DNA from 3 places in the Streptomyces sp. NPDC003284 genome. Region 2 is predicted to be linked to each of the others. Evidence: riboswitches for the same ligand, from Rfam matches in the RefSeq annotation. Region 2 holds a riboswitch; each other region holds the start of a gene.
The links. A riboswitch is a leader RNA that binds a small molecule or an ion and turns the genes downstream of it on or off. The one in region 2 is predicted to bind fluoride.
Positions count from the first base shown of each region.

Region 1: linked by a shared signal. The riboswitch ahead of ACWDYF_RS01880 (inorganic diphosphatase) and the one ahead of ACWDYF_RS32540 (NUDIX hydrolase) in region 2 are both predicted to bind fluoride.
Region 3: linked by a shared signal. The riboswitch ahead of ACWDYF_RS01905 (inorganic diphosphatase) and the one ahead of ACWDYF_RS32540 (NUDIX hydrolase) in region 2 are both predicted to bind fluoride.

Region 1 is NZ_JBSFSI010000001.1:418,420-424,973, forward strand. It holds gene ACWDYF_RS01855 (TetR/AcrR family transcriptional regulator) at 1-212, opposite strand, end outside; gene ACWDYF_RS01860 (MBL fold metallo-hydrolase) at 350-1,576, shown strand; gene ACWDYF_RS01865 (erythromycin esterase family protein) at 1,639-2,868, opposite strand; gene ACWDYF_RS01870 (TioE family transcriptional regulator) at 2,949-3,719, shown strand; gene ACWDYF_RS01875 (DUF2180 family protein) at 3,870-4,076, opposite strand; fluoride riboswitch at 4,239-4,319, opposite strand; gene ACWDYF_RS01880 (inorganic diphosphatase) at 4,388-4,879, opposite strand; fluoride riboswitch at 4,905-4,971, opposite strand; fluoride riboswitch at 5,084-5,147, shown strand; gene ettA (energy-dependent translational throttle protein EttA) at 5,188-6,554, shown strand, end outside.
Region 2 is NZ_JBSFSI010000023.1:102,009-108,562, forward strand. It holds gene ACWDYF_RS32515 (proton-conducting transporter transmembrane domain-containing protein) at 1-2,044, shown strand, start outside; gene ACWDYF_RS32520 (universal stress protein) at 2,097-2,558, shown strand; gene ACWDYF_RS32525 (DUF190 domain-containing protein) at 2,617-2,967, shown strand; gene ACWDYF_RS32530 (DUF211 domain-containing protein) at 3,012-3,296, shown strand; gene ACWDYF_RS32535 (hypothetical protein) at 3,308-3,838, shown strand; fluoride riboswitch at 3,920-3,983, shown strand; gene ACWDYF_RS32540 (NUDIX hydrolase) at 4,014-4,529, shown strand; gene ACWDYF_RS32545 (diacylglycerol/lipid kinase family protein) at 4,554-5,525, shown strand; gene ACWDYF_RS32550 (manganese efflux pump MntP) at 5,560-6,135, opposite strand; gene ACWDYF_RS32555 (MutS-related protein) at 6,099-6,554, opposite strand, start outside.
Region 3 is NZ_JBSFSI010000001.1:425,391-431,944, reverse strand. It holds gene ACWDYF_RS01920 (adenosine deaminase family protein) at 56-1,684, opposite strand; partial or broken gene eno (phosphopyruvate hydratase) at 1,857-3,126, opposite strand; gene ACWDYF_RS01910 (2,3-bisphosphoglycerate-dependent phosphoglycerate mutase) at 3,180-3,902, opposite strand; gene ACWDYF_RS01905 (inorganic diphosphatase) at 3,937-4,437, opposite strand; fluoride riboswitch at 4,484-4,549, opposite strand; gene ACWDYF_RS01900 (hypothetical protein) at 4,675-5,004, shown strand; gene ACWDYF_RS01895 (MFS transporter) at 5,027-6,202, opposite strand; gene ACWDYF_RS01890 (hypothetical protein) at 6,199-6,554, opposite strand, start outside.

The sequences.
Region 1 (6,554 bases), on a different contig from region 2:
GCCAGATCGTCCTCGGCGGCGCGGGCGAACGCGGCGGCCACCAGGTTCTCCTTGGTCGAGAAGTGGTAGAGCACCAGCGCGTTGCTCACCCCGAGGACCGCGGCCACGTCGGCGATCCGCACCGCCGCCACACCGCGCGCCTCGATCTGCCCGATGGCGGCCCGCAGCAACTCCTCGCGCCGCTCCGCCACGCTCAACCGCACTCTCGCCACGCGAGTCACCCTAATGGGTCTTGCCTCTCAGACAAGATCTGTGCCAGGCACCCGGCGGGGACGGCGCGGGGCGGCCCGGGAACGGCGCGGCGGCCCCCTCATAATGGACCACCTGAGCGACCCCACCTGGAGGTAACGTGGCCGGCTTCCGTCCCTCGATTCCCGGGCTGAGCGCCCTGCGGCCCGAGGCCTTCGGCGTGGACCCCGGCGGTGCGCGCATGGCGCGGATCCGCCGCTCCCCGCACTTCAAGGACGGCGTCTTCCAGAACCCGGGAGGCCCGGCGAGCATCCGGCCCTCGGGCTCGATGCTCGACTTCGCCAAGCACTACTTCGACAAGGACGAGCGGGTCCGGCGCTCGCCCCGGGGCAATATCCCGGTGCACGCCACCACCTTCGCCGACCTGGCCCGTCCCGCGGCCAGCGGACTGCGCCTGACCTGGCTCGGGCACTCCAGTGTGCTCGTGGAGATCGACGGGCACCGGGTGCTCTTCGACCCGGTGTGGGGCGAGCGCTGCTCGCCGTTCCCCTTCGCGGGCCCCCGCAGGCTGCACCCGGTGCCCCTGCCGCTGGCCGCGCTCGGCCCGGTCGACGTGGTGGTCATCTCCCACGACCACTACGACCACCTGGACCTGCCCACCATCAAGGCGCTGGCCGCCACGGACACCCTCTTCGCGGTGCCGCTCGGCGTCGGCGCCCACCTCGAACACTGGGGTGTCTCCGCCGACCGGCTGCGCGAACTGGACTGGCACGAGGCCACCAAGGTCGGCGGACTGACCCTGACCGCCACCCCCGCCCGGCACTTCTGCGGCCGCGGCCTGCGCAACACCCAGCACACCCTGTGGGCCTCCTGGGTCGTCGCCGGTGACGAGCACCGCGTCTACCACAGCGGCGACACCGGCTACTTCGACGGCTTCCGGGACATCGGCGCCGACCACGGCCCCTTCGACGCCACGATGATCCAGCTCGGCGCGTACTCCGACTTCTGGCCCGAGGACCAGCCGGACGCCGGGCCGCTGCCGGGCGCCTGGCCGGACATCCACATGAACCCCACCCAGGGCGTGCAGAGCCACCTCGACCTGCAACAGGGCCGGGCCGAGGGCGTCATGCTGCCCATCCACTGGGGGACGTTCAACCTCGCCCTGCACCCCTGGTCGGAACCGGCGGAGTGGGCGCTGGCCGCGGCGGACGCGGTCGGCCAGGCACTGGCCCTGCCCGTCCCGGGCCGGCCCTTCGAACCGGCCGGTGAGCTGCCCGCGCTCCCGTGGTGGCGCGACGTGTCCCGGTCGGCCCGCGCCCGCAGGTGGCCGGCGCCCGAACTGGGCCTGAGCACCGCCCGCGGCCTCGACCTGCTGGCCGAGGACTGAACGAAGACTGACGAGGACTGAGCCACCCGCCGCGCCCGTGCGGCCTCCGCCGCGCCCTGCTGTCAGGTGTGCGCCCGTCCGGCCTCCGGGACGTCCTTCACGAACACGATCCCGTCGGTCCGGGCCAGGTGCGCCGGGTCGAGCGGGGCGTAGCCGTGGTACGGCGACTGCCGGGGGACGGGCGGGATGCCGCTCGCGAGGGCGTCCGCAAGGCCGCGCGCGTCGACGACACGGGGACAGTCGGCTCCCGGGAGGGCGTACAGGATCCCTTCGAGGGTGTCCGGCGGCGGGATGTCCACGCCCCGGTGGCGGAGCGTGCCGAGGGCGGTGGCCAGGAACGCGTACCGCTCGCCCAGGCGGGCGCCCACCAGCGCGCCCGCGCTCCACCACCGCACAGGAGTGCCGTCCATGCGGATGGTGCTCTGCTCCCGCTGGAGATGGCCGTTGTGGGCGTGGACCAGGACCGGGCCGCGTTCGGCGAGGGCCAGCAGGTTGGCCGCCATCATCCGGTCCCGCAGGGCCACCAGCCAGGTCATCCGGGCCGGTGAGGTGTCGGCCGTCCGGGAGTGGTAGCGCAGCAGCCCGGCGGCGGTACGCCCGTACAGGCGCGCCCGTTCCAGCTCCGGTGGCGCGGCCGCCTCCATGAGCAGCGGTGTCTGGGTGTCGAGCAGCGTCACCAGGTCGTCGGCGATCAGCCGGAGCCGCGCGGCCTCGGCCGAGCGCCCCACCGACCGGGCCGGGTCCCGCATCGCGGCCGGTTCGCTCCAGCGGCCGTCGGCGCCGAGCAGCCGGTCCAGCTCCGGCGCGGCGCACGGAAGCAGACCGGCGTCCACCCGGGCGGCGAGAAAGGCGTGCAGCGCGGTCAGGGCGTGCCGGGGGCTCTCGGCGCCGGTCATCTCCAGCGGGCCGTCGATCCCGGCGAAGCGCACCCGCTCGGACAGCGGTCGCCCCTCGTTGAACTCCCGCATCCAGCGCACCAGTTCACGGTTGGGCGCCGACACGTTGAACCACTCGTGACTGAAGCCGCGCTCCATCACCTCGTCCAGGGAGCCCCTGCCCCAGGTGACGTAGTCGTCCACGGCCAGGCCCCGCAGACAGTCGCTCTCGATCGCGATGGTGCGGTACCCCTCTTCCTCGACGAGTTGCCGGAACAGCGCGTCGCGCGGTGCGAGGAGCGCGTCCTCGCCGTGGGTGGGCTCGCCCAGGGCGAGGATCCGGGGCCGGGACGGGAGCAGCCGCAGCACGGCGGCGGCGTCCACGGCATGGGCGGTGTTCCTGATACCGGTAGCCATGCCTTCAACGCTATCGTTGAACCCTCCGTGGAAACTTTTTCCGACCACCCCCTTCAAGAGCCCCGGAAAACGGCAGGATCATGGAGTCCAACCCTCAAAGCACCCGACGGCTCAGGCCGGTCGACCTGGCCCGTGCGCACGGGGTGTCGACCCAGGCGGTCAGGAACTACGAGGAGGCCGGCATCCTCCCGGCCGCCGCCCGCACCGAGCACGGCTACCGCACCTACACCCCGTTGCACGCGCGCGCCCTGCGCACCTTCCTCGCCCTGGTGCCCGGCCACGGCCACCGCACGGCGGCCGCGGTGATGCGGGCGGTCGGGGAGGGCGCGGTGGAGGAGGCACTGCGCCTGATCGACGAGAGCCACGCCCAGCTCCTGGAGGACCGGCTGACCCTCCAGGCGGTCGAACAGGCCCTCCGGGGCCTCAACACACCCGCCGCGCCCGGTTCCGGCCCGGTGCCCGCCTCCGCCCCGCGCGCCGGGGACTCCGGTCCGCGGGCCGGGACCTCGGGCGGCTTCATCGGCCCGCTGGCCGGGCGGCTCGGCATCCGGCCCGCGACCCTGCGCAAGTGGGAGCGCGCCGGACTGGTCCGCCCGCGCCGCGATCCGCGCACCGGCTACCGGGTGTACGACGAGGCCGCCGTGCGCGACGCCCGGCTGGTGCACCAGCTCAGACGCGGCGGCCATCCGCTGGAGCAGATCGCGCCGTTGATCGAACGGGTCCGCGCGGCGGGCGGCCCCGAACCGCTGGAGGCCACCCTGCGCGACTGGCGGGACCGGCTCAGCGACCGCGGGCGCGCCCTGCTGGCCGGGGCCGCCGAACTGGACGCGTATCTGCGCGAGCGCGGCTGACGGACGGAGCGCGCGAGGATGGGGTGAGGGGTGCGCCGGTCAGGACACGGCGCACCCCTCACCTGTGCCCTTCTCGCGACCGGGGCGCGCGGGTGTGCGCCTCGGAGGGACCCGCGCTGAAGGGCGGTCGGGGCAGGTGCCGGGAACCGGTCACCCGCTGCGCTCCGCGGCGAGGCAGGTGCGGCACACCATCCGCCGCGCTGCACGCGGCTTGGTGGCCAGACCGGCCCCGGTCAGGTCGTGCAGCGTCTGCGGAGTGGGCCGCCCGTGACCGCGGCAGATCCCCGCGCCGCACGTACGGCAGACGGCGACGGCGGCCGTCGTGACGTCGAGTTCCTGACAGTCGAAGCAGATCATCGCATCGCTCCGTCCCGGTCGGGGCCGGACGGGCGCGGCGCACCCGGCGGGTGCCCCGGACGCGGGCGGCGCTCCGGGCGGTGCGGGGGAGTGGGTCCGTGAGCGTGCACGGACGACGGCGAAGCGTCCACGTGGGTACCTCCCGAGGGCATGCGGTCCTGACGTCGGTCAGGAACCATCAGCCCGGAGGAGGGCGGTTCGGGCCGGAGAACGGCCCAGGCGGGATCCATCGCCGAGTCCGAGTGAACCGGTCCGGGCGGCGCCGGTCAAGGCCGCCGCCGCCATCGGTGTCCCGGCCCCGCGGCGCGGGTCTAGTCCAGACAGCCCGTGAGACGCGCGTACGCCTGCCGGGCCCGGGTCAGGAACTCCTCGGCGGCCGCGGGGTCTTCGCACTCCTCGACCCGCCAGTGGTGCGCCGGGTCGAGCCGGTGCAGCACGGTGGCGAGGGTGCCCTCGTCCGCATGCCAGGCACGCAGCGCCCGTACGCCGGTGAGGGCCGCGAAGTTGGCGTCGTGCGCCGGTACACACACCAGCTCCGGGCACGGACGGCCGTCCCTGAGCGCGTGCACCAGCGCGACCGGCCGGGCCCGCACGGTCCGGCCCGGCAGCGCCGGTTCCTCCATCAGCAGCAGGACGGCGGTCGGCTCGCCGTCCTCGGTGAGGGTGTCGTCGATCCGGCCGGCGCCGACCGGGTAGCCGGTCACGCGGGTCGAGCCCGCGGCGGCCACGTCGTGCCCGTCCGATCCGTCGTGCGGTGCGAACGGCGATCCGACCGTCGCCGCCACCATGACCATGATCTCCATCGCAGGCTCCTCCCGTGGTACGGCGGTCCACGTAGAGGCCATCAGCACGGCGGTCCGTGCGGTCACGGGCGAGCCCCATCGCCCCGGCACGTTCATTCTCCCCGGCCCGGCCGCCGGATATGCCTGCCTTGTCCACCTGACGTCCGTCGCCACCGGGTGCGGGCGGCTCGGGCTGGCGCGCGGACGCCCGCTGTGGGCACCATGGACGGAGACGGCGATGAGGCTCGCCCTTGACCGCACACCCCGTGCTGATGGCCTCTGTGAACGACGGCCGCCTCCCCGGCGGCCCGGTTACGGAGGCATCGCGGATGTACGCGTACACGATGCGCAACGTGCGGATGGCCCACGGCGACAAGGTCGTCCTGGACGACGTCACCCTCTCGTTCCGGCCCGGCGCCAAGATCGGCGTGGTCGGCCCCAACGGCATGGGCAAGTCCACCCTCCTGCGGATCATGGCGGGACGCGAACAGCCCGCGCGCGGGCAGGCGGCCCCGGCCCCGGACACCCGCGTCGGCATCCTGGAGCAGGAGCCCCGGCTCGACGACACGGCCACCGTCCGGGACAACGTCGAGGAGGGCGTCGCGGGCGTCCGGGACATGCTGCGCCGCTACGAGGAGGTCACCGCGCGCCTCGGCCGGGCCGAAGGACCGGAGGCGCAGGACCTCCTGGACGAACTCGGCGCGCTCCAGGAGGCCCTGGACCACGCGGGCGCCTGGGACATCGACTCCCGCCTGGAGCAGGCCATGGACGCCCTGCGCTGCCCGCCGCCCGGCACCCCGGTCCGCGGACTGTCGGGCGGTGAGCGCCGCCGGGTCGCGCTGTGCCGGCTGCTGCTGTCCCAGCCGGACCTGCTGCTCCTGGACGAGCCGACCAACCACCTGGACGCCGAGTCCGTGGCCTGGCTGGAACAGCACCTGGCCGACTACCCGGGCACGGTCGTCGCGGTCACCCACGACCGGTACTTCCTGGACAACGTCGCCCGCTGGATCCTGGAGATCGACCGCGGCCGCGTCCACCCCTACGAGGGGAACTACTCCACCTACCTGGAGACCAAGGCCGCCCGCCTCCAGGTGGAGGGCCGCAAGGACGCCAAGCGGCAGAAGCGGCTCGCCGAGGAACTGGCCTGGGTGCGCGCGGGCGCCAAGGGCCGGCAGGCCGCCTCCAAGGCACGCGTGCAGCGCTACGAGGAACTGGCGAGCGAGGCCGCGCGCCGCCGCGAACCGGACTTCGAGGAGATCCGGATCCCGCCGGGCCCGCGCCTGGGCAGCCTCGTCCTGGAGGCCGACCACCTCACCAAGGGCCACGGCGACCGGCTGCTGATGGAGGACCTGTCCTTCTCGCTGCCGCGCGGCGGCCTCGTCGGCGTGATCGGCCCCAACGGCGTCGGCAAGACGACGCTCTTCAGGATGATCGTCGGCGAGGAGCGGCCCGACAGCGGCACCCTGCGCCTGGGCGACACGGTCCGCATCTCCTACGCCGACCAGGACCGCGCCGGGCTCGACCCGGCCGCCGGCGTGTGGGAGGCGGTCTCCGGCGGCCAGGAGCACCTGCGCGTCGGCGGTGTGGAACTGCCCTCGCGCGCCTATGTCGCCACCTTCGGCTTCAAGGGCGCCGACCAGCAGAAGCCCGTCGGCCTGATGTCCGGCGGCGAGCGCAACCGGCTCAACCTGGCGCT
Region 2 (6,554 bases):
GCTGCTGTTCGCCGCGGCCGCCCTCGTCGACGTCCTGCCGGGGCGGCGGGCACCGTACGCCGTGCCGTATCTGCTGGGCGCGGCGGGCAGCGGCTGCCTGGCCGCGGTGGGCGCCGTCGCTCTGGGCCGCCCGGGGCACGCCCCGCGCCTGGACCTCGGCGGCACCCTCGGGTTCGGCGCGGCCGCCCTGCGCGTCGACGCCCTTTCGGGCCTGTTCTGGCTGCTGACCTTCGCCGTCGCCGTCGCCGCCGGTCTCACCGCGGCGGGCTGGGCGTCCGCGCGGCGGCCCGGCCGGGGCCCGGCCGCGTACCACGCCCTGGTGCTCGCCTCCGTGGCCGTGGTGGAGAGCGCGGACAACGTCTTCCTGTTCGTCATGGCCTGGGAGGGCATCACCCTCGGCTTCTATCTGCTGACCGCCGCCGGGCACCGCCGTATCGGTCCGGCCGTGGCGACGTTCGGCTTCGGCAAGGTGTCCGGTGCCGCGCTGCTGCTCGGTCTGCTGACGGGCACCACCCGCACCGGGGACTTCTCCCTGGCCGGGCTCGCCGAACTGCCCGCGGGCGCCGCGCGTTCGGCCACCTGGGCGCTGCTCGTGCTCGCCTTCGCCGTGAAGACCGGGCTGGCTCCCGTGCAGGTGTGGCTGCCGCGCGGTTACGCCGCCGCGCCCGCGGGACTGCGTCCGGTGCTGGCCGGTGTCGCCGTCAACGCGGGCTTCTACGGGCTGTGGCGCACCTTCGCGCTGCTGGGTCCGCCGCCCGCCTGGCTCGCCGTCACCCTGCTCCTGCTGGCCGCGCTGACCGCGTTCCTCGGCATCGCCCACGCGGCCGTGCAGGCCCGGCTGGAGCGGGTCATCGCCTGCTCCAGCATCGAGAACGCGGGCCTGATCTGCACCGGGTACGCCGTCGCGCTCGTCGGCGCGCTCACGGGCAGCGAACGGCTCACCGCCGCCGGGCTGATCGCCGCCACGCTCCAGACGATCGCGCACGCGGTCGCCAAGACACTGCTCTTCGCCGGGGCCGCGGCCCTCGAAGCGGACGCCGGGACCGGCGACCTCGAACGGCTGCGCGGCACCGCGCGCCGCCTGCCGTGGGCGGCCGGCGGGCTCGCCGCCGGTGCCGTCACCCTCGCCGGGCTGCCGCCCACCGCGGGCTTCGTCTCGGAGTGGTTCCTGCTGGAGAGCCTGATGCAGCAGTTCCGGTACTCCGCCTTCCCCTATGGGCTCGCCCTCGCGGTGGCGGGCGCCCTGATCGCGCTGACCGCGGGTTTCGCCTCGGTCACCTTCGTCCGGATCGTCGGCATGGTCGTCCTCGGCCCCCGGGACGACCGTCCGGCCCGCCGCGCCCCGTGCCGGGCGGACCTGGGGGCCGCGGGGCGCGCGGGCGTCCTGCTGCTGGCCCTGGGCGGCCTGGCCGCCGCCGCCCTGACCCCGCTTCAGCTGCGGGTGATCGGCGCGGGTCTGGCACCGCTGGTGCCGCAGGAGGTCAGCGCGGGCGCGCTGGTCTCTCCCTGGGTCGTGCAGCCCGTCTTCGCCGGGTTCTCCAGCCTCTCCCCGAGCTGGCTGTGGGTGGTGATGCCGGTGCTGTGCGCGGGCGTCCTGGTGCTGCTGGTGGCGGCCTCGCGCGGCGGGGCCCTGCGGGTGCGGCGGGTCCCGGCGTGGCGTTCGGCGAGCGGCGGTGTGCACGGCGACGACCGGTACACCCCCTTCGGGTACGCCAACCCGACCCGGCGTGTCCTGGGCGCCGTGCTGCGCACCCGGACCCGCGCCACCCCTGCCGGAGAACCACCGGAACCGGGACCGGCGCGACCGGACCCGGGACCGGAGGGTGCCGGGCCGGTGCGCACGGCGGCGACCGGAGGCACCCTCGACTACGCGTCCGACGTGGTGGAGGTCGTCGAGGTGTATCTGTACCAGCCGTTCTACCGTCCGCTGCGCGCGCTGGTGGCCGCGGCCAAACGCCTCCAGTGCGGCCGCCTGGACGCCTATCTGACCTACATGCTGATCGCCCTGGTCGGCGCCCTGGCGCTTGTGGCGGCCCTGTCATGAGCGGCCCGGCGGCGGCCGTGCCCGCGACCCGTCCTCGTGAAGGAGGAGGCCCATGACCGCGTCACCGTTCCACAGGATCCTCGTCGGCTGGGACGCCTCGCCCGCCGCCCGCGCGGCGCTGGCGGCCGCGGTCGCCCTGGCGGGCGACCGGGGCGGCGTCCTGGTGCGCGCCGTGCTCGTACCGTCCGAGCACACCGAGACCGGCGGTGAGCGCACCCGCGACCTCGGCGCCCAGCGCGCCTGGGCGCAGGAGCGCTTCGACCGGGCGTGGCAGGCGCTGCCGCCCTTCGCCGGGCAGCTCCGCCTGGACTGGGGCACCGGCACGGACATCGCCGCCGACCTCGTCGCGAGCGCCGCCGAGCACGGCTGCGACCTGATCGTCCTGGGCCGCCACGGCGCGGACAGCCATCTGCGGGCCCGGCCGCTGGGCGACGTGGTGCGGCGGGTGACCGAGCGGGCCGCCCTGCCCGTGCTCGTGGTCCCCGCCGCGGCGCCCCCCGAGGACACCGGGTGAGAACGCCCCCGCACCAGGAACCCACGAGCAGTACATCAACCGAACGGAGCAACCGCGCATGAGCAGGCACACCCGCCCCGGACTGAAGGTCACCGTCCTCGTGGGCGAGAACGACACCGTGCACCACAAGCCCCTGGCCACCGAGATCGTGCACCGCGCGCACAAGGCGGGCATCGCCGGGGCCAGCGTCTTCCGCGGTGTCGAGGGCTACGGCGCCCACTCCCGCATCCACACCCAGCGCATCCTGTCCCTGAGCGAGGACCTGCCCATGGCGGTCGTCTTCGCCGACTCCCCGGAGAAGGTACGGGCGTTCTTGCCGGAGCTCGACGGGATCGTCTCCGAAGGGGCGGCCATCCTGGAGGAATGCGAACTGGTCCGCTTCGGCCCGGACGACCGTCCCGGCGCGTAGGCACACCGACAGGACACGCAGGCACTTCGACAAGGACACCGCTCATGCCGATCCGCCGACTGGTCCTCGATGTCGACATGGCCATCAGCGAGCCGAGCCTCACCCATCTGGCGCAGAAGATCGAGAACGTGCCGGGCGTCCAGGCCGTCAACATCTCCGTGACCGAGATCGACGTCGAGACCATCGGGACCGACGTCACCATCGAGGGCGACGACCTGGACCTGCCGGCCATCCAGCGGGCCATCGAGCACGCCGGTGCCGTCGTGCACAGCACCGACGAGGTGGTCGCGGGCGCCTACACACTCGACCGGACCCCCCGCAAGAGATGACCGTCTCCGTCATGAGGGCCGCCGAGACCGTCCGGCTCCCCCTCGTCCTCGGGATCACCGACGGCCTGCTCAACGCCCTCACCCTCGCCTCCGCCTCCCTCACCGGGTCCGGCACACCGGTCAGCTGGAGCCTGGCGGTGCGGGTCGGCTGTGCCGCGCTGGTCACCTCCGCCTTCACCGTCATGGTGGCCGACTACGCCGAACGCCGGGCCCATCTCGCGCACATCACCCGGCAGCTCAGCCTCGGCCACGACCGGAAGATGGCCACCACGCACCTGGGGCGGCTCGCCCTGCTGCGGTCCTGGCGGGCCGCGCTCGTCGCCTGTGCGGCCAGCTTCGCGGGGGCCGCGCTGCCGCTCGCGCTGGGCGCGGTCCTGCCCGGCCCGCCGTGGATCGTCGTGGCCCTCGCCGTCCTCGCCCTGTCCGTCCTCGGCGCCGCACTCGCCCGTCTCCTGACCGCCCGCCCCGTCCTGTGGGCGCTGGCCATGGCGGCGGGCGGCGTCGCGACCACCTGGGTCGGCATCCGGCTGCGCATCGCGTGACCGGCCGGGCCGCGCGCGGGGTCCGCCGGGCCGCGCGGAGGACTTGCGGACGGACCGGGGACGTACGCCACAATGGGAGGGCGTCGCCATGGCGATGGGGCTCGCCACAACCGCAGGACCTCCTGCTGATGGCCTCTACCGGTAACACCCGCACATCATCTGCGAGGAGATCGGCATGAGGATGCCCGACGATGTCCTGCTGCGCTGCTCCGCCGTCGTCTTCCGGGGCGAGTCGGTGCTGCTCGTCCACCGCACCGCGCGGGGCGCGGACGACTGGGTGCTGCCCGGCGGCACCCCCCGCGCGGGCGAGAGCATGGTGGCCTGCGCCCGCCGCGAGACCCGCGAGGAGACCGGCCTCGCGGTGGAACCGGCCCGGGTCGCGTTCGTCCTGGAGGCCGTCGATCCGGACAGCGGGCGGCGGACCGTGGACCTGGTGTTCACCGCGGGCCGCGCGCCCGGCCAGACGCCCGCCTCCCGGGAGGAGGGCATGACGGCCGAGTTCGTGGCGTTCCCCCGGCTGCGCGAGCTCGACATGAAACCGCCGCTGGCGGGCCATCTGCCGGGCCTCTTCCACCGGGGCGGGCGCCGGTACGCGCCCTACCTGGGCAACCTGTGGCGCCCGCAGAACGGCACCCGGGTCACCCGCGCCCTGTCGGCGCTGCCCCTGCTCCCCCCGTTCCGTTCCCGGTGACGCCCGGACGGGGCTGAGCGCGCCATGGCCGCGGAGCGTCGGGGCCGTCCGGCGCCGATGGGGCGCGCGGACCCGTCCCGCGTACGGCCGCTGCCCGGCGGGGCCGGACTGCGGGTGGTGGCCAACCCGGCCGCGACCGGCGCGGAGCGCGCCCTCGCCGAGTTGCGGAGCCTGCTGCCCCGGGCCCGCCCGGTCACCGTCCGCTCCCCCGACGGCCTGCCCGCCGCCCTGGAGGCGGCCGCCCGCTCGGCGGCCGAGGCGGGCGGGGCGCTGGGGGTGGTCGGCGGTGACGGCTCGGTCAACGCGGCGGCCCGCGCCGCGCTGCGCCACGGCCTCCCGCTCGCCGTCTTCCCCGGCGGCGCGCTCGACCACTTCGCCGGTACGGCCGGTCTGCGTTCCGTCTCCGTGGCGGCCGCCGCCGTGCAGGAGGGCCGGGGAGCGGCCGTCGACGTGGCCCTGATCGGCACGCCGGGCGCCCACCGGCCGCCCCGGGTGTTCCTGAACACCTTCGCCCTGGGTGCCTACGCCGATCTGGTCCGCTTGCGGGAACTGGTCCGCCGCCGCTGCGGACGGCGGGCCGCCACGGCGCTGGCGCTGCCCCTGGCCAGCGGCACCGCCCGGCCCTTCACGCTGCGCCTGGACGGCACACCACGCCGCCTCTGGCTCCTCTTCGCGGGAAACGGCGTGTACCGGCAGCACTCCCTGCACGCCCTGCCGACGCGCGAGCGGCTGTCGGACGGCCTGCTCGACGTGCGGCTGCTCGACGCGGACGCCGGGCAGCGGCACGGGCGGCTGGCCGCCCTCCTGGCCGAGGCGGTCGACGCACCGCACGCGCTCGTCCTTCCCGAACAGCACGTCGTGCCCCGGCTGCGGCTGACCGGCCTGCGCGGTCTGACCTACGCCTACGACGGCGAGACGGCCACCGCCCCCGACGCGCTGACCCTGACGGCTGCGCCCGCCGCCCTGCTGCTGTACCGCCCGGTGCCCGCGGAGTGACCGTGGGGCCGGGCGGCGCGGGCCCGGAACCGGGCTATGTCCCGGTCGCCTCGTGCACACCGACACCGATCAGCACGGCGGCGGCGACGGCGGGCGACCAGGCGCCGACGACCCTGGCGGCCACCCCGGTCCCCAGTCTGTTGCCGAGCCAGATCATCGCGTAGCCCCAGAACGTGACGGCCGCGGCGACGCCCCACAGCGGGACCGCCGCCGAGACCGTGGCCCCGAAGCCGTTGGCGACATTGGTGAACGACAGGCCGACGCCGAGCAGCAGGCCCTGGCGCGGGCCGGGGGGCGCGGACACCGGCGGCGCGGTGCGGTGGACGCGGCGGGGCCGTACGTACATCTGGTACAGGTAGAGGAGCGCCACCGACACGAGCACCCCGCACGCAACCAGGCCGGCGGCGGCCGGTGGCACCCGGCGTGAGACGAGGTCTCCCCCGTACGCGCCCAGCAGGACGCTGCCCAGGCCGACCGTGTTGACGAGCGCGTTGATCCGGTGCGGGAACCTGATCCCGGCGACACCGTAGGCGAGGCCCACCCCCCAGTTGTCGAAGTTGGCCGCCAGGCCGATCAGATCGGCCGTGACCGCGGTGCGCAGCCAGTCCATGGGCGTCCCGTTCCGCGCTCGTCGAGGGGTGCCGCGCCCACCGGAGCCGTCGGCCGCTCGCCGAAGACGCGCGCGTACAGATCGGCGCCGTGGGCGGTGGGTTCGGGCGGGCCCTCGACCAGCCGGTGGGTGCGGCGGCCGTCGGGGGTGCGCTCGGCGCGCAGGAACACGGTCCCGGCGCCGTGCGGGCGGTGCGTGTACAGGCCGTGGGACAGCTCGTAGAGGTGGGTGACGCACACCGCCTTCACCCCCGCCTCGGTCAGGGCGCCGAGGATCTGCCGGTGGATCTCCGCGCCCTCCCGCTCGTCGGTGGCGGCGAACGACTCGTTGAACAGGACGAGGCCGCGCGCGGTGAGGCGGTCGGCGATGCCGCTCATCCGTGCCAGCTCCTCGTCCAGTTTGCCGCTGACCAGGTCCGG
Region 3 (6,554 bases), on a different contig from region 2:
CCGAGCCGCCCGCCGCGCCCGGCCCGGTGCGGGGCACCGGACCGGGCGCGCACGGTCAGCGGGTCCGGCCCGCCGACGCCTCGAAGCGGTGGAAGGCGATCTCCTGGCGCCACTCCAGCCGCGCCTTGAGGCTGGCGTCCAGCAGCCGGGCGCACGCGCCGCCCGGCCGGTCGACGCCGGGGCGCACCCCGCGGCAGGCGGCCACGGACGTGTAGCCGGAGCGGGTGGGGTTGCCCTGCCAGAGGCTGGCACCGGGCGCGAACGCGTACTCCAGGGAGGCCCGCGCCAGGTCCTTCAGCTCGGGGTAGGCCAGCGCGTACGTCAGGGAGGCGTACTGGTACTCGTGGGTGATGTCGATCCGGCTCACCCCGGGGTCGTCGGTGGCGAGCACGACCGGTACGCCGTAGCGGCGGTAGGTCCCGAAGGGGTGCTCGGCGCCCTTGACGCCGAGGATCTGCGCGTTGCTGGTGAACGGCACCTCGACGGCCGTCTCCCGGGCGGCCATCGTGCGGGCGGTGCGCTGCCAGTCGTCCTCGTGGACGAGGTCGACGCCGTGGCCGATGCGCTCGGCACCGGCGACGTCCACCGCCTCCTTGATGTGGAACTTCAGGTCGGCGGGCTTGACCAGGCCCGGCCACAGCTCCCCGGCGTGCAGGGTGAGATGGGCGTGCGGGTAGACGGTGCGCAGGTACTTGAGCATGCGCATCTGGAGGCTGTAGTCGCGCAGGGCGGTCTCGCCGTCCTCCGGCTGGACCAGGTTGACCGCGACGAAGCGGTGGTCGCGCTCGGACAGGCGCATGCCGAGGGCCATCTGTGTGAAGACGCGCTGCGGTGAACTGCCGCGCGAGACCTGGGAGATCCAGCGCACGGTGACGGTGCAGCCGGGACGGGCGGTCCTGGTCCCGCAGTGCTCGGCGGTGCGGAACTCGGCGTCGCCGTCGTCGGCTTCCGTACGGGCCTGGGCGACCACCTGGTCGAGTCCGCCGCCGGCCGTCAACTTGCGGTGCAGGGCGGCCAGGTCGGGGTCCCAGCCGACCTGGTCGGCGAGCTTCTTCGCGCCGTCGGAGGCGGGCGTGACCAGCGTCTCCAGATAGGACTGGTTCTGGACGGCGAGGTGGTCGGCGACGTCGGCGAGCAGCTTGCCCCGGTGGCGCCAGGTCACCTCGCCGAACTTGCCGAAGGTGTCGAAGAAGTGGTCGTGGCCGTTGCCGCCGGGCGGGAAGTCCTGCATGGACCAGGCGCGCACGATCGCGTCGCGGAACGCCTTGTCGGTGCGGGCGTCGGCGGCGGGCCGGGTACCGGCGCCGCAGGGCGGGGGCACGGCCGTCATCGTCGCGGTCTGGATGCACAGGCCGTCCTCGGCGGCCAGTTCGACGAGGTACTCGGTGGTGACCGCGCCGGAGAGGTGGTTGTGCAGGTCGCCGCCCTTGGGCATGCGCTGGAAGAAGCGGCGCAGGGCCGCGGGGTCGCGCCGGATCGAGCGCAGGTAGGCGTCGGTCGCGGCTTCCGCCCGGGTGGCGGGCGGCCGTGCGGCGGCGGGGCGGCTCGCGGGCCGGGCGGCCGTGGCGGAGGCGGCGGCCGGCGCGGCCGGTACGGCGGCCAGCGTCGAGAGCGCGGTGAACAGGACGACACCTGAGGTGGTCAGAGCCCTGCGTCGGGGCCCGGACCGCGTGGATTCGGTAATCACGCCTGCATCATCACGATGCCGGGCGCCCCGGGTCAGGCGAGCGGGCGGAGATCCACTCGACAGGGTGACACCGGCCCGCGGCCGTACGGGGTGCTCACCCCGGACCGCCGCGCGCGTGCGCCCCGCCGGGCGCCGTCGGTCCGGCGCCGGGCGGGGCGGGTGTGCCGCGTCAGCCGGCCAGTCCGAACTGCAGCTCGGGGTGGGCCTCGGCGATCTCGATCAGCCGGTTGTACTTGGCGACGCGCTCCCCGCGGGCCGGGGCACCGGACTTGAGCTGGCCGCAGCCGGTGCCGACGGCCAGGTCGGCGATGAAGGCGTCCTCGGTCTCGCCCGAGCGGTGGGAGACCATCTGCGTGTACCCGGCCTCCCGGCAGATCCGCATCGCCTCCAGGGTCTCGGTGACGGTGCCGATCTGATTGACCTTGATGAGCGCGGAGTTGGCGACCTTCCGGCCGATCGCCTCGGTGAGGATGGCCGGGTTGGTGACGAAGATGTCGTCGCCCATGATCTGCGTCCCGTGGCCCAGCCGGGCGGTCAGCCGGACCCAGCCGTCCCAGTCGTCCTCGGCCAGGCCGTCCTCGATCGACCAGACCGGGAAGCGGTCGACGATCTCCTCGTAAGCGGTCGATGAGGCGGTCCGTGCTCAGTTGCTCTCCCGCCACCCGGTAGCCGTCGCCGTCGCGGAACTCGCTGGCCGCCGGGTCCAGGGCGATGGCCACCCCGTCCCGGCCGGGGGTGTGGCCCGCGTCGCCGATCGCCTCGACGAGCAGCCGCAGGACGTCCTCGGGCCGGTCGACGGCGGGGGCGAAGCCGCCCTCGTCGCCCAGCCCGGTGGTGTGCCCTTCCGCGGCGAGCCGGGCCTTGAGCCGCCCGTAGATCTCCGCTCCGGCCCGCACCGCCTCGGGCAGGCTCGGCGCGCCGAGCGGGGCGAGCATGAACTCCTGGAAGTCGAGCGCGTTCGCGGCGTGGGCGCCGCCGTTGACGACGTTGAAGTGCGGCACCGGCAGCCGCGGGGTGGTGCCCGCGACCCGGGCGAGGTGCTGCCACAGCTCCCGCCCGGCGAGGGCGGCCTCGGCGCGCCAGGCGGCGAGGGAGACCCCGACGACGGCGTTGGCGCCGAGCCGGGACTTGGTGCCGGTGCCGTCCAGCTCGATCAGTGCCCGGTCGAGGTCGGCGGCCGAGTCGAAGGCGCGGCCGGTCAGGGCGCGGGCGATCTCGCCGTTGACGTGCCCGACCGCGGCCAGGACGCCCTGGCCCCGGTAGCGGGCCTCGTCCCCGTCGCGCAGTTCGACGGCCTCCCGGGTGCCGGTGGAGGCCCCGGAGGGCACACCGGCCCGGGTCCGGGTGCCGTCGTCGGTCGTGAGGGTGACGGCGAGGGTGGGGCGGGCGCGGGAGTCGAGGATCTCGACGGCGTGCAGCTCGGCGGGGCGCAGAGTCATGGGGGTCTTCCTCCGGGGTGCGGGGGTGGTGGATCGAGGGCGGGGCGCCGGGGTCAGTGGCCCTCGGCGGCCACCAGGTCGGCGCGGGCGGCGCTGCCGGGGTCCAGGTAGGTGCCGTGGCGTACGAGGGGACGCAGGTCGCCGTCGAAGTCGTGGCGCAGGGGTGCGCCGGTGGGGATGTCGAGCCGTTCCGCCTCGTCGCCGGTGAGGCGGTCCAGCACGGCCGCCAGCGCGCGCAGGGAGTTGCCGTGCGCGACGACCAGCACGGTGGCTCCGGTGCGCAGTTGGGGTACGAGGACGTCGGTCCAGTAGGGGACGACCCGGGTGATCATGTCGGCCAGGCTCTCCACGGCGGGCACCGCGTCGGGACGCAGGGCCGCGTAGCGCGGGTCGGCGCGCAGCCGGGCCAGCGCGTCGGCGGGCAGCGGGGCGGGGCGGCCGTGCAGCGAGCGGCGCCAGTGCCGGTAGCGGCCGGGGCCCGCCTCCTGCCGGACCTCGTGCTTGAGGCGGCCGGTCAGGGCCCCGTACTGGCGCTCGTTCAGCCGCCAGCTGCGGCGTACGGGGATCCACAGCCGGTCCAGCGTGCCGAGGGCGAGGTCGGCGCTGTGCACGGAGCGGCGCAGCAGGGAGGTGTGGACGACGTCCGGCAGGAGCCCTTCGCGGGCGATCGACCGGGCCGCCCGGACGGTCTCTTCCTCGCCCCGGGGGGTGAGGGGCACGTCGGTCCAGCCGGTGAAGCGGCCCTCCGCGTTGGTGGTGCTCTGGCCGTGCCGCATGAGGACCAGGGTGCCCACCGGGCGGGCGCGCGGCTCAGTCACCGGTCGTTCCCGGGGTGGCCGCGGCCCGCTCCCGGGCGGCACCGATCTCCGCGTACGCCTGCTCGCGGCCCTCCCAGTGGGAGCCCTCGACGGACTTGCCGGGTTCCAGGTCCTTGTAGACCTCGAAGAAGTGGGTGATCTCCAGGCGGTCGAACTCGGGGACGTCGTCGATGTCCCGCAGGGGCGCGTAGCGCGGGTCGTGGGCGGGGACGCAGAGGATCTTCTCGTCCGGGCCGTGCTCGTCCTTCATGACGAACATGCCCACCGCCCGGCATTCGACGGCGCAGCCGGGGAAGGTCGGCTCGCCGGTGAGCACCAGCGCGTCCAGCGGGTCGCCGTCGCGGCCCAGGGTGCCCTCGATGTAGCCGTAGTCGGCCGGGTACTTGGTGGAGGTGAACAGCAGCCGGTCCAGCCGGATGCGGTGCAGTTCGTGGTCCATCTCGTACTTGTTGCGGGACCCCTGCGGGATCTCCACGGTCACATCGAACTCCACGGGAGCCTCCTGGCGACGGGAGCCGTCCTCATGGCACGGCTCAGCTGTTCTGCCAGGGACCGTCAGCGGCATGATGCCGCGGTTCGCGGTGAGCCCCATCACCGACGCGCTGGGCGCATCCACAGTGTGCCCCATGGATCACCTGCACGGGTATCCAGGGTACGCCGGACGGAGCAGCTCCGTGGGCGGAGCCCCGCGACGTACGCTGGAGGTGCGGGAAGACCCGGGGAGGATGCCATGTCCGGCGCCGTCTCCAGCTCCCACGGGAGCGCGCACCTCACTGTCTCGGCGGGACTCTTCGCGCCCGCGTGGCTGCCGCCCGGGGGCCGGGGCAACGGTCTGCGGGCGGTGTCCTGGGCGCCGGTCGCCGACATCCCCGCGCGCCGGGTCGACGAGGTGCTCGACGCGCTGCGCGAGGCGGGGGTGCCCGCGCACGCGGCGCCCGCGCCCCGGCCGGTCCGGGTCGTGACGCCGGGCGAAGGCGCGCCGGGGACCGTGTGGCGGCTGCGGGTGGGCTCGCAGGCCTACGGGAGGGCCGAGGACGTGCTGATGCGGCTGCTGCGGTGAGCCGCCCGGTCCCGCGCGGCGCTCAGGCGATGTGGCGCACCTTGAGCAGCAGCGGGACCGCGGCCAGTTGCAGGGCTACGGAGAAGACCACCAGGCCGGTGACGGAGTGGTCGTAGAGGGCCCCGAGGGCGAGGCTGCCCGCGCACCAGCACAGGCCGAAGCCGGTGTCGAAGAGGCCGAAGGCGGAGGCCCGGCGGCCGGGGGCGGTCATGCCGGTGAGGGCGGCCCGGACCACGGACTCCTGGGCGGCCGTGCCCAGCCCCCACAGCACCACGCCGCACACGGCGGCCACCGGGCCGCCGAGGAAGACCAGCGGCGGGAAGCACGCCGTCAGCAGGGTCGCGCCCACCACCGTCCGCAGCCCCCACCGGTCGAACAGACGGCCGAGCGTGAGCGCGGCGAGGGCCTCGGTGGCCATGGCGACGGCGTACAGGACGGGGATCCAGGGGGCGGCGACGACGTGCGCCCGGCCGAAGTGGTAGGCGATGAGCGGGTAGTCGGCGTAGGCGGCGGCGATCAGGCCCATGGCCGCCAGATAGGTCCGGAAGGCCCGGGGGGTGCCGTGTCTGCCGGGGACGTCCTCGCCGGTGTCCAGGCCGGACGGGTCGGGGTACTGCCGCCACGCGGCGGCCAGGACGAGCAGGGTGAGCGCGGCCGGTACGGCGAGCACGGCGAAGCCCGTGCGGTAGCCGCCGTGCAGCGCGAGCACACCGGCCACGACGAGCGGGCCGGTCATCGCGCCGGCCGCGTCCAGGGCCTCCCGTACGCCGAAGACCCGGCCGCGGCCCAGCTCGGCGGTGGCGTGGGCGAGCATCGCGTCCCGGGCGGGGGTGCGCAGGGCGCGTCCGGCGCGCTCGGCGGCGATCAGCACGGCGGCCACCGGCCACTGCCCGGCCAGGGCGAGCAGCGGCACCGCGACCATCTGCACCAGGTAGCCGGCGGCGGTGATCGGCCAGTACCGGCCGGTGCGGTCGGCGGCCCGGCCGGACACGAACCGCAGTGCGTAGCCGAGGAGTTCGCCGGCGCCCGCGATCACGGAGACGGCGAGGGCACCGGCGCCGAGCGAGCCGAGGAAGGGGCCGGTGATGCCGCGCGCGCCCTCGTGGGCCATGTCGGAGAACAGGCTCACCACGCCGATGAGCAGCACGAAGCGCAGCGCGGTGCCGCCCGCCGGGCCGCGGCGGCCGGCGCCGCTCACCGCTTCGGGTCCGCCGGTGGCTCCGGGGAGCCGTGCGCGAGCCCGCGGCCCGTGCTCCGGCCGGAGCCGTCCGCGCCGCCGTCCGGCGGGAGGCCGCAGGGGACGTCGGTGACGCGGCGGCGGCGCAGGCCCGCGTGGCGGGCCAGGGCGCGGGCGGCGCCGTGCAGGGTGCGATAGGCGCCGATCTCGTGGGCGGTGCCCGCGGGGACGGCGACCCAGCGGGCGCGGCGGCCGTCGCGGTGGTGGCGGGCGCGGCCGAGCGGGCGTCCGCCGACCGCGACGACCTGGATGACGAAGTGGCCGGGGAAGAGCGGGGTGCAGGCCAGGCGGCCGGTGCGGGCGAGCCGGCCGA